One region of the Pseudomonas sp. PME37.24/006 genome, then DNA from elsewhere that is predicted to be linked to it. Evidence: riboswitches for the same ligand, from Rfam matches in the RefSeq annotation. Region 1 holds a riboswitch; each other region holds the start of a gene.
What was found. Region 1 has a riboswitch for cobalamin ahead of cobO (cob(I)yrinic acid a,c-diamide adenosyltransferase). Riboswitches for the same ligand answer to the same signal wherever they lie in the genome.

Region 1 (4,747 bases):
AACAACCGTTGCCGCCTCTGTGCGGGAGTTGCGGTGGTGTGCTGCGCCCGCCGGTGACGCTGTTCGGCGAGATGCTGCCGGAGGAGGCCGTCGGTCGTCTGTATACGCAGTTGGAGAAGGGGTTCGATCTGGTGATCAGCGTCGGCACCAGCGCAAGCTTCCCTTATATAGTCGAGCCGCTGCTGCGCACTCGCCAGTCTGGTGGGGTGACGGTGGAGGTCAATTTGTCGCAAAGCGAGGTTAGCGATCTGGTTGACTTCAGGCTGGAAGAAAGGGCCTTAGATGTTTTTCCGGAACTACTGAGTCACATTAATCGTCATAGAATTTGCATATGGCCCCGTTAGAGGGCATAGTCGCGGCTGTTCATTTTTCATGCCACGGTCGTGCCCATGCGCAAAAGCTTCGCACCCCTCGTGCCTCTCGCACTGACGATGGTTCTCGCCGCCTGCGCTAACCATGCTCCGCAATCCCATAACGATGCCCCAGCCCAGGCTTCTTTGCCTGCCCGGCCGGTAGTCGCAGCGCCTGTTCTGGATCGGATCGATGTCGTTGAAGACGATGCAGCCGCTGATTTTGCCGGCCACGCACCGTACGAGCTGCCACAGCTTGCAGACAGTGTTCTCGAAAAAGGCCTCTCGCTGATCGGTACCCGCTACCGGTTCGGGGGCAGCTCGGTGAAAACCGGTTTCGATTGCAGCGGTTTTATTGGTTACCTGTTCCGTGAAGAGCTTGGCATGGAGCTGCCGCGCTCGACGCGCGACATGATCAACATCGACGCGCCGCTGGTCGAGCGCAAGGCGCTGGAGCCCGGTGATCTGGTGTTCTTCAGCACGGCAGGTCGTGGCCGCGTCAGCCATGCCGGTATCTATCTGGGCGATGATCAGTTCATTCATTCCTCCAGCAGCCGCAGCGGTGGCGTGCGAATCGATAGCCTGGATGACCGCTACTGGAAACGTACCTTCATCGAAGCCAAGCGTGTCCTGGCGATGGCGCCGACCGAGCACCTGGCGTCTCAGCATTGAGGTGGTAAATGTCCGATCTGCACAGATCGGGCAACATCTTGATAGTTTTCAAGCGGCTGCAGCATAAAGCTAAAGCTTGCACTGCGGTTGTGAACGGAGCAGAGTAGGGCGCATTCAGGCTCCGGGATCGTCCGTCCATGACTGCCACCATTCGCATCGCCCTCTTGCTGCTCACAGCACTGCTCAGTGCGTGCTCCAGTCGTGCACCCGTACCTGCTCCGCAACCCGTTGTCGTAGCACCTGTACCTGGTAATTATCAGGGGGGCGCTGACGATGTACTGTTTCGTGCATTGGGCCTTGTCGGCACGCCTTACCGCTACGGCGGCAATACCCCAGCCAGCGGTTTCGATTGCAGCGGCTTGATCGGTTACGTCTACCGTGATGCGGCGGGCATCCAGTTGCCGCGGTCGACGCGCGAACTGATCAGCATGCGCGCGCCGACCGTAGGGCGTGATGCCCTGCGCAGTGGTGATCTGGTGTTCTTTGCCACCAGTGGCGGCCGCCAGGTTAGCCATGCTGGCATCTACGTCGGCGAAGGACGCTTCGTGCATGCACCGTCCTCGGGCGGCACCGTGCGCTTGGACAGCCTCGCCAACAGCTACTGGCAGCGTACCTATATCGAAGCGAAGCGGGTTTTTCCGGTCGAGTTGGCTAGTCATCCCTGAGTCTTCGATTGACGCTGAGGCGGCCAATCCTTACCCTTCGCCGCTTGCTTCAGGTGTCCTCGGTTTTGGCCGAGGGTGAAACTGGGAAGTCGGTGCGCCGCTGCTCCAGCAAGCAGGCAATGCCGACGCTGCCCCCGCAACGGTAAACGAGCCAAGCCACGCTTTCAGCCACTGTATCGCCGATACGGGAAGGCTGCGTCGGTGGCCGCATTCTGATGAACGCGGCGCTCGCAAGCCCGGAGACCGGCCTGTCGCTTTTTCCAGAGTTGCGCGGTGGGCGCGGCCGGTGCGTGATCGATCCGGTCAGCTCCTGCCTACTCCTGTGTGATTCCTTTATCGTCCGGCATGAACCCGGTTTCCTGCCCGAGCGCTTCACCTGCGTGCGCCGATTGGCCCTGCGCTGAGGAGATCCCATGAGCGAATCGACCCCATCCCCAAGCCGAGAATCAGCAGAGCGCGACGCGCGGCACAACGCCCGTATGGCGCGCAAGAAAGCCCTGATGGACGAGAAGATCGCCCAGGCTCAGGACGAGTATGGCCTGTTGCTGGTGCACAGCGGCAATGGCAAGGGCAAGAGTAGCTCCGCGTTCGGCATGGTTGCCCGGGCGCTGGGACATGGTCTCAAGGTCGGCGTGGTGCAGTTCATCAAGGGCGGCATGGCCACCGGCGAAGAGCATTTCTTCCGCCGCTTTCCCGATGAGGTCAGCTATCACGTGATGGGCGAGGGCTACACCTGGGATACCCAGAATCGGCAGCGCGATATCGAGAAAGCCGTGCAGGCCTGGGAGGTCGCCCGGCAACTGCTGAACGACCCGCAGATCGCCTTGGTGGTGCTGGATGAATTGAACATCGCCCTCAAGCACGGTTATCTGGATGTGGACGTGGTGCTGCGTGATATCGAATCGCGCCCCGAGCTTCAGCACGTTGTCGCGACCGGCCGTGGCGCGCCGCCAGCGCTGCTTGAAGCAGCCGATACCGTCACCGAGATGACGCTCGTCAAGCATGCCTTCAAGTCTGGCGTAAAAGCACAAAAAGGCGTGGAGTTTTGATCGTTACAGCGTCTGCATCCGATGCGGGTGAGCGCACGCCGCGTCACTGTCCTGCACTGTTGATCGCGGCTCCAGCCTCGGGGCAGGGTAAAACCACCGTCACTGCGGCCCTGGCACGCCTGCACACCCGGCAGGGGAAGCGGGTGCGGGTGTTCAAGTGCGGGCCTGATTTTCTCGACCCGATGATCCTCTCCCGTGCCAGTGGCAATCCGGTCTATCAGCTGGACTTGTGGATGGTCGGCGAGGACGAGAGCCGTCGCCTGTTGTGGGAGGCTGCTGGCGAGGCGGATCTGATTCTCATCGAAGGCGTGATGGGCTTGTTCGATGGCTCGCCATCCGCCGCCGATCTGGCCCGCCGCTTCGGCGTACCGGTGTTGGGCGTGATCGATGGCTCCGCCATGGCCCAGACCTTCGGCGCGCTGGCCGTCGGCCTGGCCAGCTATCAGCCGGATCTGCCGTTTTCCGGCGTGCTCGGCAATCGCGTCAATCCCGGTCGTCATAACGACCTGATCCGTGACAGCCTGCCGGCCTCGATTCGCTGGTACGGCTCGCTGCCACGCAGTGCTGCCATTGAATTGCCGAGCCGACACTTGGGCCTGGTGCAGGCCGCCGAACTCGCGGATCTCGATGTGCGCCTAGACACCGCTGCTGATGCCCTAGCGCAGACCGCGACGGTAACCCTGCCGCCACCCGTAGTGTTCGCCCCTCCGCCGATTGCGTCCATAACGTCACTGCTGGATGGTGTGTGTATCGGCGTGGCCCTCGATGCCTCCTTTGCATTCACCTACCAGGCCAATCTCAATCTGCTCAAGCAGATGGGCGCGACTCTGATGTTCTTCAGCCCGCTGGCCGATGAAAGCCTACCCGAGGTGGACAGCCTCTATCTGCCCGGCGGCTATCCCGAGCTGCACCTGCAGGCTTTGGCCGCGAACCGTTCGATGATCGAGGCCATCACGGTCCATCATCAAGCCGGCAAGCCGATCCTCGCCGAGTGTGGTGGCATGCTTTATCTGCTCGACTCGCTGAGCGACGTGGCTGGCGAACGAGCTGAGTTGGCCGGGCTGCTGCCCGGCCATGCTCAGATGCAGAAGCGCCTGGTTGCCCTGGCGCTGCAGGCGGTAACGCTGCCCGAAGGGCTGTTGCGTGGTCACAGCTACCATCATTCGCGGCTCGAGTCCGAACTGGAGCCATTGGCTCGCGGCGAGTGCCCCAATGACAAACCGGTCAGTGAGGCGGTGTTCCGTCTCGGCCGGCTTACCGCGTCCTATATCCACTTCTATATGCCATCCAATCCTGCGGCCGCAGCGGCATTGTTTCGACCATGAGCGACCACGCCTTCAGTCCTGAGGAGCGCGCCGCGGTCTATCGGGCTATCGCCGAACGCCGCGATATGCGCCATTTCAGTGGTGGTGAGGTAGCGCCCGAAGTGCTCGCGAAGCTACTCGAGGCGGCGCATCAGGCACCCAGTGTGGGGTTGATGCAACCTTGGCGCTTCATCCGCATCACCCGGCCGGCGCTACGTGAAGACATCTATCAGTTGGTCGAGGCCGAGCGTCGGCTGACCGCCGAGGCCCTGGGCGAGCGCTCCGACGAATTCATGCGGCTCAAAGTCGAGGGCGTTCGTGAGTGCGCCGAGGTGCTGGTCGCGGCGCTGATGGACGGCCGTGAATCCCATGTATTCGGCCGCCGTACCTTGCCGGAAATGGATATGGCGTCGTTGTCCTGCGCCATTCAGAATCTGTGGCTCGCCGCCAGAGCCGAGGGGCTGGGTATGGGCTGGGTGTCGCTGTTCGATCCTCTGGCATTGGCCGAACTGCTGGGCATGCCAGCCGGCAGCAAACCGGTGGCGGTGCTGTGCCTGGGGCCGGTGCAGGCGTTCTACCCGGTACCGATGCTGGCCCAGGAGGGCTGGGCCGAGGTGCGGCCATTGAGTGAATTGCTGTTTGAGGATCGCTGGGCATCATATGGCGGGGAGACACATGAATAGCGCAGCACCTTTATGAGCCTGATC
Region 2 (4,747 bases), on a different contig from region 1:
GCAGTGCTTCCGGCACCAGGGAGCCGGCGTAGAGAATCACCGGGCAGGAGCGAATCAGGCGCTGGCCCTTCACGGTGATCAGCTCGGGGTCGCCGGGGCCGGCGCCGATGAAATAGACGGTCATGAGATTCCTGGGTTGCAAGCGGTAAATGGTGGAAGACTGGCTGCGGCTGTAGGAGCCGCGACCCCGCAGCGAATGGCTTGAACGACTCCGTTTTGCGGCGCGGCTGCAATTTTTCGCGCCGAGGTCGACGCACCTACAGTAGCGGCGTTTCTAAGGTTCGATGTCTGCGACAGCCAGTGTGGCGTTGGCGCTCTTGCACTTGGTTATCCACAGGCGAGCAGGTCGATTGCTCAAGTGTTCGGCCAAGGCCAACGCGCTGGCTTCTGCAACGCTCTGGCTGCCGGTAACGTGCAGGGCGATAGCCGAGGTCTGGCTCAGGCGCTCATGGTAACCCGTCAGCGCATCCGCGGGCATGAAGCTGATGGGCAGGCCCAGATGCTCGGCCAACTGCAGTAAACCGGGCTCGTCAGCCTTGTGTTCGCTGCTGGCCAGGGCTGTCAGCTTGGCAGTGCTCGAGCCATGCTCGGCCAGCGTATCGTCGAGCAATGCCAGCAGCTCGCTCAGCGAACACCCGCGCCGGCAACCCAGGCCGGCGACGAGGGTAGGGCGCTCGTTCATTCTGCGTGTCGAGTGCGGCCATGGAACCAGGCGGCAGCCAGCCCCAGGGCAGCCCAGAACGCAGCGTTGGTGAGCAGCGAGGCAAGGATGAATTCGTGCTCCAGCGCTTCGGGTGCCAGGCTTTCGTGCACCTCAGGCTGCGGTGCGCCAATCACATGGGGCAGCGCCAGAATCACCAGGCCCAGTATGCGCAGCACCCAGTTACCGCCAAATGCCAGCAGCGCCAGGCCTGCGGCGGTCGAAGCAGCGGTGCCGATCCACCAGTACTGGCGCAGCAGCAGCTCGGCTGCGGCGGTACCCGGCAGCTCCGGCGGCAAGCCGCTTGAGGGCGCGAGCACGAAGGTGGCGAAGCCAGCCAGGCCCCAGAGCAGGCCCTGCCAGGTCTTCTCGGGGGCGCGCAGGGTGAACAGGCCGGCGAGCATCAGCGCAAAGCCAACGCCTACCACCAGATTGCTCAAGCCTGTGGATAACAGCCGTTGCCAGCCATCTTCCGGTGCCCAGGCTTCACCGTCATGACTGTGACCGCCAGCGGCGGCATGATCGTGAGCGGCGCTGGAGGTGTCATGACTGTGTTCGAGAGTGGCCGCGGGTTCGGCGACTTCGAACGTCTCGGCATGCAGGATCAGTGGGGTTACCCACAGGCTCTGCAACAAGGTCAGCACGATGGCGGCGAGCAGGCCGGCGAAGCCGGCAGTCTGGGCGATGCGCTTGATCATCATGGCGTCCTCAGTGGCACGGAAACGCGGCGCTATGCCGGGTATCGTGGGCGGCGTTATGCAGGGCTTCTACGTGGGAAAAGCCTGCGAAGAAGATCAGCACGGCGCCCAGAACGCAGCTGCCAACGGCGAGCAAGATACGTTGCGACAAGGGACGCGCAGAGGCGGTGGAATTCGAAAGGACGCTGCTGGACATGATCGTAGACCTCAGGGGTAAACGGCACAGCAGGACACGGCGAGACTGCCCGCACAGGCGGGCGATAGTCGGCGCGTGCCCGCCCACCGCGGGTTGCCAAACAGAGGATTCAGGCCGGTCTCCGGGCTCACGATGATCACTGGGCAGTGATAAGGATCGGCCTTCCCATGCTCTCGCACAGTGGCCAAAACGATCCTGACATTCGCTTACCGTTGCGGGGGCAGCGCCGGACTCGAACCGGCTTCCCGTTTCACCTCACGCACGGCGGCGTGAGACACCTGAAACAACCGCGCAAGAACACCACGAAGCGCCAAGTGCGTCAACATGTTACAGGTCACCCCGTGATTGACCGTATCGCAGGCTCTGCGTAGCCTTGCGTTTTTCGAGGTTCTCCACTCGTGTGGAGCTAAGAGGGAACACGGCAAGCCGTGGCTGCCCCCGCAACTGTAAGCAGCGAGCGCATCGCCAACCGCCACTGGGAAACCGGGAAGGCCGGCTACGCGCCATGACCTGTGAGCCAGGAGACCTGCCTCGATAATGCTTTCGACAACCGGGCGGGGTGATCCGGTGGTGTTTGTGCGACAGCCCCGGCTGGCGCCTGCCATCTCATTGCCCGCTCGCCGTTTCTCCAGACGCCAGGGGCCTCCATGAAAACGCTCGCCAAACTTCCCGTCACCATCGTCACCGGCTTTCTCGGTGCCGGTAAGACCACCTTGCTGCGGCACATGCTGGAAAACGCCGAAGGCCGCCGTATTGCCGTGATCGTCAACGAGTTCGGCGAGCTGGGTATCGATGGTGAGATCCTCAAGCAATGCTCCATCGGCTGCACCGAGGAAGAAGCCAACGGCCGTGTCTTCGAACTGGCTAATGGCTGCCTGTGCTGCACCGTGCAGGAAGAGTTCTTCCCGGTGATGCGCGAGCTGGTGGCGCGTCGCGGCGACCTCGACCACATCCTGATCGAAACCAGCGGTCTGGCCTTGCCCAAGCCGTTGGTTCAAGCCTTCAACTGGCCGGAAATTCGCAACGCCTGCACCGTCGATGCGGTGATCACCGTGGTCGACAGCCCGGCGGTGGCTGCCGGCACCTTCGCGGCCTTCCCCGATCAGGTCGACGCGCAGCGCAAGCTCGATCCCAACCTCGATCATGAGTCGCCCCTGCACGAATTGTTCGCCGACCAACTGGCGAGCGCCGATTTGGTGATCCTCAACAAGGCCGATCTGCTCGATGCCGAGGCGCTGGCAGCGGTGCGCGCTGAAGTTGGCGAAGAGCTGCCGCCAGCGGTCAAGGTGGTCGAAGCCCATGGCGGTTCGCTGCCGCTCAATGTGCTGCTGGGCCTGAACAGCGAGACAGAGCTGCACATCGAGGGTCGCAAGACTCACCACGACAATGAAGACGAAGACCACGATCACGACGAGTTCGACTCGTTCCACGTGGAACTACCGGAAGCCGATGAGGCCCGCCTGCTGGCTGCACTGAAGGACGTCGTGGGTAAACACGGCATCCTGCGCATCAAGGGTTTCGTCGCCGTGCCGAACAAACCCATGCGTCTGCTCCTGCAGGGTGTCGGCCTGCGTTTCGACAAGCATTTCGATCGTGCCTGGAAGGCCGATGAAGCGCGGGTTACCCGCCTAATCGTAATCGGCCAGGAGCTCGACCACACGGCCATCGCGGCTGAGCTGAAAGCGGCTCTGGTATAACCATGATCGTCCGCAAGCGGGCTCCTACACGAACCGTAGGAGCGCGCTTGCGGACGATGCTTTAGGCGAGAATATGCACCTCCTGCGCACCCAGCCCGGCCAGTCGCTGCCGGCCGATAGTATCGCCGACCTTGGCCAGACCCCCGCCGAGCTGGTGGTGCTGTGCACCGGTGATTCGCACCTGTCGCTGCTGGCCGAGGTCGCCCGTCATCTGCCCGAGGATTACCCCAGCCTGCGTCTGGCCAGCCCGGCACAGCTGAGCAACAACGCCTCGGTGGACTTCTACGTCGAGCAGGTGCTCAGGCATGCCAAGGTCATCATGATTTCCGTGCATGGCGGCGTCAGCTACTGGCGCTACGGCATCCAGCGGCTGGTGGAGCTGGCGGGGCAGGGCAAGACACTGATTCTGGTGCCGGGCTGTGATAACCCCGACCCCGAGCTCACTGCGCTGGGCAACGTGACCGCCGAAGATGCCGAGCGGCTCTGGCAGTACCTGCGCCAGGGCGGTGTGGATAACGCGCGGCAGTTCTTCAACTGCATCGCCGACCGCTATATGGGCCGTGACTATGGCTGGCAGCCTCCCCGAGCGCTGCCGCGGGTTGGCCTGTATCACCCACGCGTGGGCAATGCGTCGCTGCAGGATTGGCGTGCCAGCTGGCAGCCGGACGCACCCGTTGCCGCGCTGCTGTTCTACCGCACCCATGTGCAGGCAGCCAACACCGCTTTCGTCGACACCTTCTGCCAGCGGCTGCAGGCTCAGGGCCTCAATCCGTTGCCCATCGCCGTGGCCAGCCTCAAGGAGGCGACCTGCCTGGCGCAGGTCGAGGATTGGCTGGACGAAGCCGGCGTGAGCGTGATCCTCAACACCACCGGTTTCGCCCAATCCAACCCGGAGTCGCCCCAGGCAAGGCCGTTCCGTCGCGACGTGCCGGTGCTGCAGGCGCTTTGTGCGCTGGACAGCGAAGAACAGTGGCAAGGCAACGCTCAGGGTCTCGGCCCCCGCGACCTGGCCATGCATATCGCGCTGCCGGAACTGGACGGCCGACTGATCACCCGGCCGATCAGTTTCAAGGGCCTTGCCTGGCGCAGCGAGCGCAGCCAGAGCGATGTGGTCTGCTACCGCGCGCACCTGCCGGGCATGGATTTCGTCGCCGAACTGGCGCGGCGTTGGTGCGAACTGCAGCGCACGCCTGCAGCGCAAAAGCGCGTCGCCCTGGTGCTGGCCAACTACCCGACCCGCGACGGTCGCATCGGCAACGGTGTCGGCCTGGACACCCCGGCGGCGGCGCTGAATATTCTCCAGGCCTTGCAGCAGCAGGGTTACCCGGTCGATGCGTTGCCGGACAGCGGCACCGCGCTGATCCACCAGTTGCTCGGTGGCGTCACCAACGATCTCGACAACCTCGACCTGCGGCCCTGCGCGCAGAGCCTGGCGCTGGACGACTACCAGCGATTC
Region 3 (4,747 bases), on a different contig from region 1:
CGGGCAGCACGCCGGAGAGCACCGACAAGCTCTGATTGCGGTACACCAACGGTACGCCGAGCACCGCCGCGCTGCCGAGCATCGAGCACACGCCCGGAATTACCTGGGCCTCGTAGCGTTCGGCCAGGCGGTCGTGCAGGTACATGTAGGAGCCGTAGAAAAACGGGTCGCCTTCGCAGATCACCGCCACGTCGCGACCAGCATCCAGATGCTCGGCGATCTGCACCGCACAGGTGTCGTAGAAGTCGCTGATCACGCCTTCGTAAGTCAGTGGCGGTTCGAGTTTTTCGGTGGTTACCGGATACACCAGTGGCAGGCGCTGCTGGCTGTCGTCCAGGTGGCCTTCGATGATGCCGAAGGCGTTGCCGCCCTGACCGACATTGGCCTTGGCCTTGGCCACGAAGTAGCCGACCACGGGTGACGACTTGAGCAGGCGCAGGGCCTTGAGGGTGATCAGCTCGGGGTCGCCCGGGCCTACGCCCAGGCCCAGCAGGCGGCCTTTGCCGGGGCGGTCCATACCGTTCATCACTCGACCTCCGTGGCCAGGGCGTTGACCGCGGCGGCGGCCATGGCGCTACCGCCCCGACGGCCCTGAACGATCACGTAGGGCACGCCATGCTCGGCAAAGGTGCTGGCGAGCAGATCCTTGGACTCCGCAGCGCCCACGAAGCCCACCGGGAAGCCGAGAATCAGCGCTGGCTTGGGCGCGCCCGCAGCGAGCATGTCGAGCAGATAGAACAATGCGGTGGGGGCATTGCCGATCACCACCACCGAGCCTTCGAGATGCTCGCGCCAGTGCTCCAGCGCCACCGCCGAACGGGTGTTGCCCAGCTTCTTGGCCAGCTCAGGCACGCCGGCATCGTTGAGGGTGCAGAGCACCGGGTTGGCCGCTTGCAGGCGCGCACGGGTCACCCCTTCGGCGACCATGCGCGCATCGCAGAGAATCGCCGCGCCATTGGCCAGGGCCTGGCGACCGGCTGCACCGGCACCCGCGGAGAAGCGCAGATCCTGCACCACATCGACCATGCCGCAGGCGTGGATGACCCGCACCGCGAGCTTCTCGAGATCCGCCGGAATGGCGCTCAGGTCGGCCTCGGCGCGGATGATGGAGAAGGAATGGCGATAGATCTCCTGACCATCGCGGATGTAATCGGTCATCGGGTGAAACTCCAGGTATCGGGAAGCGAGGCCAGCAGCTCGCTGGCCTCGTCAAGTGTCAGGTGGCGGGCCAGTGGCGCGCCGAAATCGTTGCTGTCCGCCTGGCGGGCGAACAGATCGTAGCGGCCTTCGGCTACCGCCAGCAGGGTCACGGGGGCACGGTGGGCGGCGGCGCAGGAACGGCTGCAGCCGCTGAGGTGGATGCCGGCCAGGCGGCGGCCAGCCTTCAGCGTCTCGGCCAGGCGGCATCCATCGGCTTTGGTATCGGCCAGGCCCTTGGCGCAGCCGCTTGAGCCGGTACAGGCGATGATGCGGGCTAGCGGCGCATCGGCATCGACCAGCAAGCCGAGCCCCTCCAGCGCCTGGAGGGCTGCCTGCGCATCGGCTGTGGCGATATTGGGCAGCAGCACGCTCTGCCAGGGCGTCATGCGCAGGCTGCCATCGCCCAGACGCCTAGCCAGAGCGGCGAGCCCGAGCAGCTGTTCGGCGTCGAGCCGGCCCAATGGAGGGACGCCGCCGACATACACGCGGCCAAGCTGGCGCTGGCCGCCGATACCGATATGGGCCTGGGGCTCCGCCGGGCTGCGTCGCCAGTCATCCGCGCTCAGCAGCACGTCACCCAGGCGCTCCTTCAGGTGCTGCAGCAGCTCGGCGGCCGGGTGGCTGACCAGCAGGTGGCGCATGCGTGTCTGCTCGGGCGTGGCCAGTTCAAGAAACAGGTCGAGCAGCGCCAGCAGCAGCTCATCGGCATGGGCCTCGGGCACCACGGCCAGCGCGGGCACATCGCCAGGCGCTTGTGGCGGGCAGCCCGCCAGGCCGAAGGCATAGCCGATCTGGCCATCCAGCGGCAGGGCGCTGAGCCAGATGTCGTGGGGGTGTTCGAGCATGGCCAGGCGTTCGCCGCCATCGAGCAGCAGGGCGAACTTGGCCGACAGCGCGTGCAGGCGCGGAGTGTTCTCCAGCGTCGTCAGCAGGTGGGCGGCCAGTGGTGATACGTCGACCAGCGCCGCCGGGTCGAGGCCGGCCGCCGGGCTGACCATCAGGTTGCGCACATCGTCGGCAGCGGGTGAGCGCGGGCCGAGGCCGGCGGCCAGCAACTCGCCGATCAATGCGTCTTCACTGCCGGCGTGGATGCCGCGAATCTGCAGGTTGGCGCGGTTGGTGGCTTCGATCACGCCGCCTGCATGGTGTTGTGCGGCCTGGGCTATGCGCTCGGCTCCGGTGGCATCGAGGCGCCCGCAGGCCAGCTTGATCCGGCAGATGCCGCCATCCTTCGCCTGCACGATACGCAGCAACCCCGGACAGGCCGAGGGGCGAACAGCAGGGGATGGAATGCAAAAAGCCTGTTTCAACGGATCACCGGGGTCGGGTCACATGGGCATCCGTTCGAGGATAGGCCAGAGAAGGACGAGCTTCTATCACCGGGACACCCCGCCCGGTGTGGGCACATGCGACTGAATCCGTCGGCAGGTCTCCTGGCTCGCAGGTCATGGCGCGTGGCCGGCCTTCCCGGTTTCCCAGTGGCGATTGGCGCATGCGCTCGCTGCAACAGTTGCGGGGGCAGCCACGCCGCAGAACGATCTGCTCGTGTTCCCTCTTAGGCCCGCGCCTACGTACCACGTAGCCGACGGACACCGACAGAGGCGCTATTATGCCCGCTTTGTTCGCTAGGATGAAAAGCCGCGTCGTCCGATAGCGTGCAGCATCGGACGCGGAGCGTCGTCCTGGGCGGCATTCCCACGCGGAGCGTGAGGAACGATCTGGGCGATTTTGATAACGAGGAAAAACGCATGACACGCTGGCTAACCGTCGTGGGCATTGGTGAAGACGGCTACCCCGGCCTCGGCAAGGCGGCGCGACATGCATTGCTGGCGGCCGAACAGGTGTTTGGCAGCGAGCGCCAGCTGGCGCTGTTGCCGCATTGCATCCGTGCCACACGTCTGGAGTGGCCGAAGCCGTTTTCCCTGGTGCCAGTGCTCGAGAGGCGCGGTACGCCAGTCTGTGTACTGGCCAGCGGTGACCCGATGTTCTTTGGCGTCGGCGCCAGCCTGGCCCGCGAGCTGCCGAGCGATGAGCTGCACATTCTGCCGGCGCCTTCCTCCTGCTCGCTGGCGGCGGCTCGCCTGGGCTGGCCACTGCAGAGCACAGCCCTGGTCTCGCTGGTGGGTCGCCCGCTGGCAGCGCTCAATGCGCAGGTTCATCCCGGCGTGCGCCTGCTGGTGCTGAGCAACGATGGCGAGAGCCCGGCGGCCATTGCCGCATTGCTGCGCGAGCGTGGTTTCGGCCCCAGTCGGCTGAGCGTCTTCGAACACCTGGGCGGTGAGCGCGAGCGGTGTATCGATGGCCTGGCTGATGGCTGGGCGCTGGCTCGATCTGCTGATCTGAATCTGGTGGCGATCGACTGCGTTGCCGGTGATGACGCCATGCGCCTGCCACTCACGCCGGGCCTGCAGGACGATGCCTATCGCCACGACGGGCAACTCACCAAACGCGACGTGCGTGCCATCACCCTGGCGCGTCTGGCGCCGCTGCCTGGCGAGCTGCTCTGGGATGTCGGTGCCGGCTGCGGCTCCATCGGTATCGAGTGGCTGCGTGCCCATCCTGCTTGTCGGGCCATCGCCATCGAGGCCGACGAAGGCCGCCAGGGCCATATCGCCCACAACCGCGATGCCCTCGGCGTGCCGGGCCTGCAACTGGTGGCCGGGCGGGCACCCGAGGCGCTGGCCGGGCTGGCGGCGCCAGACGCGATCTTTATCGGTGGCGGGGTGACCGCGCCGGGCGTGCTCGACACCTGCTGGCGCGCGCTCAAGCCGGGTGGCCGACTAGTGGCCAACGCCGTGACCCTGCAGAGCGAGGCGGCGTTGATCGCCTTTCGTGGCGAAGAGGGCGGCGAGCTGACGCGCATCGAACTGGCCCAGGCCAAACCCCTGGGCGGCTTCGATACCTGGCGTGGCGCCTTGCCGATCACCTTGTTGCAGGTCAGCAAGCCGTTATGAGCCGCATCCTGTTACTGGGCGGGATCGGCGAAGCGCTGAATCTTGCCCGTCGCCTTGGCCCCGCACATATCTATAGCCTGGCCGGGCTGGGCAAGGTGCCGGAGGATCTGGCCTGCCAGGTACGTGTCGGTGGCTTTGGTGGTGTCGAGGGGCTGGCGGATTTTATCCACAAGCAGGGCATCGACCTGCTGGTCGATGCCACCCATCCCTATGCTGCGCAGATCAGCCGCAACGCTGCCCATGCCGCCCAGTTGGCTGGTATTGCCTGCTGGGCCTTGCGTCGCCCGGGCTGGGTTTCATCACCCGACGATGACTGGCGTGAGGTATTCGACTGGCCCTCGCTGATCACCGCGCTGAGCGATTTCCAGCGCCCGCTGTTCACCCTGGGCCGCGAGCCACTGGAGCATCTGCACGAGATTCCCGCCCACCAGCACTGGACGGTGCGCTGCCTGCAGAGCCAGCCTGCCACGCCCCGCGCCGAAGTGATCGGCGCCCGAGGGCCGTTCAGCTTGGACGATGAGCGTACGCTGTTCGAACGCCTCGATTGCGATGTGTTGGTGAGCAAGAACAGTGGCAGCGCCGCCACCGAGCAC

Region 2: another riboswitch for cobalamin. It lies ahead of cobW (cobalamin biosynthesis protein CobW); the one in region 1 lies ahead of cobO (cob(I)yrinic acid a,c-diamide adenosyltransferase).
Region 3: another riboswitch for cobalamin. It lies ahead of cobG (precorrin-3B synthase); the one in region 1 lies ahead of cobO (cob(I)yrinic acid a,c-diamide adenosyltransferase).

What each region holds. Positions count from the first base shown of each region.
Region 1 is NZ_JBVHNL010000002.1:753,004-757,750, reverse strand. It holds gene ACZ3GY_RS09090 (NAD-dependent deacylase) at 1-344, shown strand, start outside; gene ACZ3GY_RS09085 (C40 family peptidase) at 390-1,022, shown strand; gene ACZ3GY_RS09080 (C40 family peptidase) at 1,160-1,687, shown strand; cobalamin riboswitch at 1,722-1,953, shown strand; gene cobO (cob(I)yrinic acid a,c-diamide adenosyltransferase) at 2,101-2,736, shown strand; gene ACZ3GY_RS09070 (cobyrinic acid a,c-diamide synthase CobB) at 2,736-4,061, shown strand; gene bluB (5,6-dimethylbenzimidazole synthase) at 4,058-4,723, shown strand; gene cbiB (adenosylcobinamide-phosphate synthase CbiB) at 4,736-4,747, shown strand, end outside.
Region 2 is NZ_JBVHNL010000004.1:863,539-868,285, forward strand. It holds gene cobM (precorrin-4 C(11)-methyltransferase) at 1-124, opposite strand, end outside; gene ACZ3GY_RS20025 (cobalamin biosynthesis protein) at 275-682, opposite strand; gene ACZ3GY_RS20030 (CbtA family protein) at 679-1,398, opposite strand; gene ACZ3GY_RS20035 (CbtB domain-containing protein) at 1,409-1,594, opposite strand; cobalamin riboswitch at 1,690-1,891, opposite strand; cobalamin riboswitch at 1,963-2,142, shown strand; gene cobW (cobalamin biosynthesis protein CobW) at 2,242-3,291, shown strand; gene cobN (cobaltochelatase subunit CobN) at 3,365-4,747, shown strand, end outside.
Region 3 is NZ_JBVHNL010000004.1:717,680-722,426, reverse strand. It holds gene ACZ3GY_RS19425 (precorrin-2 C(20)-methyltransferase) at 1-517, opposite strand, end outside; gene ACZ3GY_RS19420 (precorrin-8X methylmutase) at 526-1,158, opposite strand; gene cobG (precorrin-3B synthase) at 1,155-2,510, opposite strand; cobalamin riboswitch at 2,607-2,812, opposite strand; gene cbiE (precorrin-6y C5,15-methyltransferase (decarboxylating) subunit CbiE) at 2,949-4,154, shown strand; gene ACZ3GY_RS19405 (cobalt-precorrin-6A reductase) at 4,151-4,747, shown strand, end outside.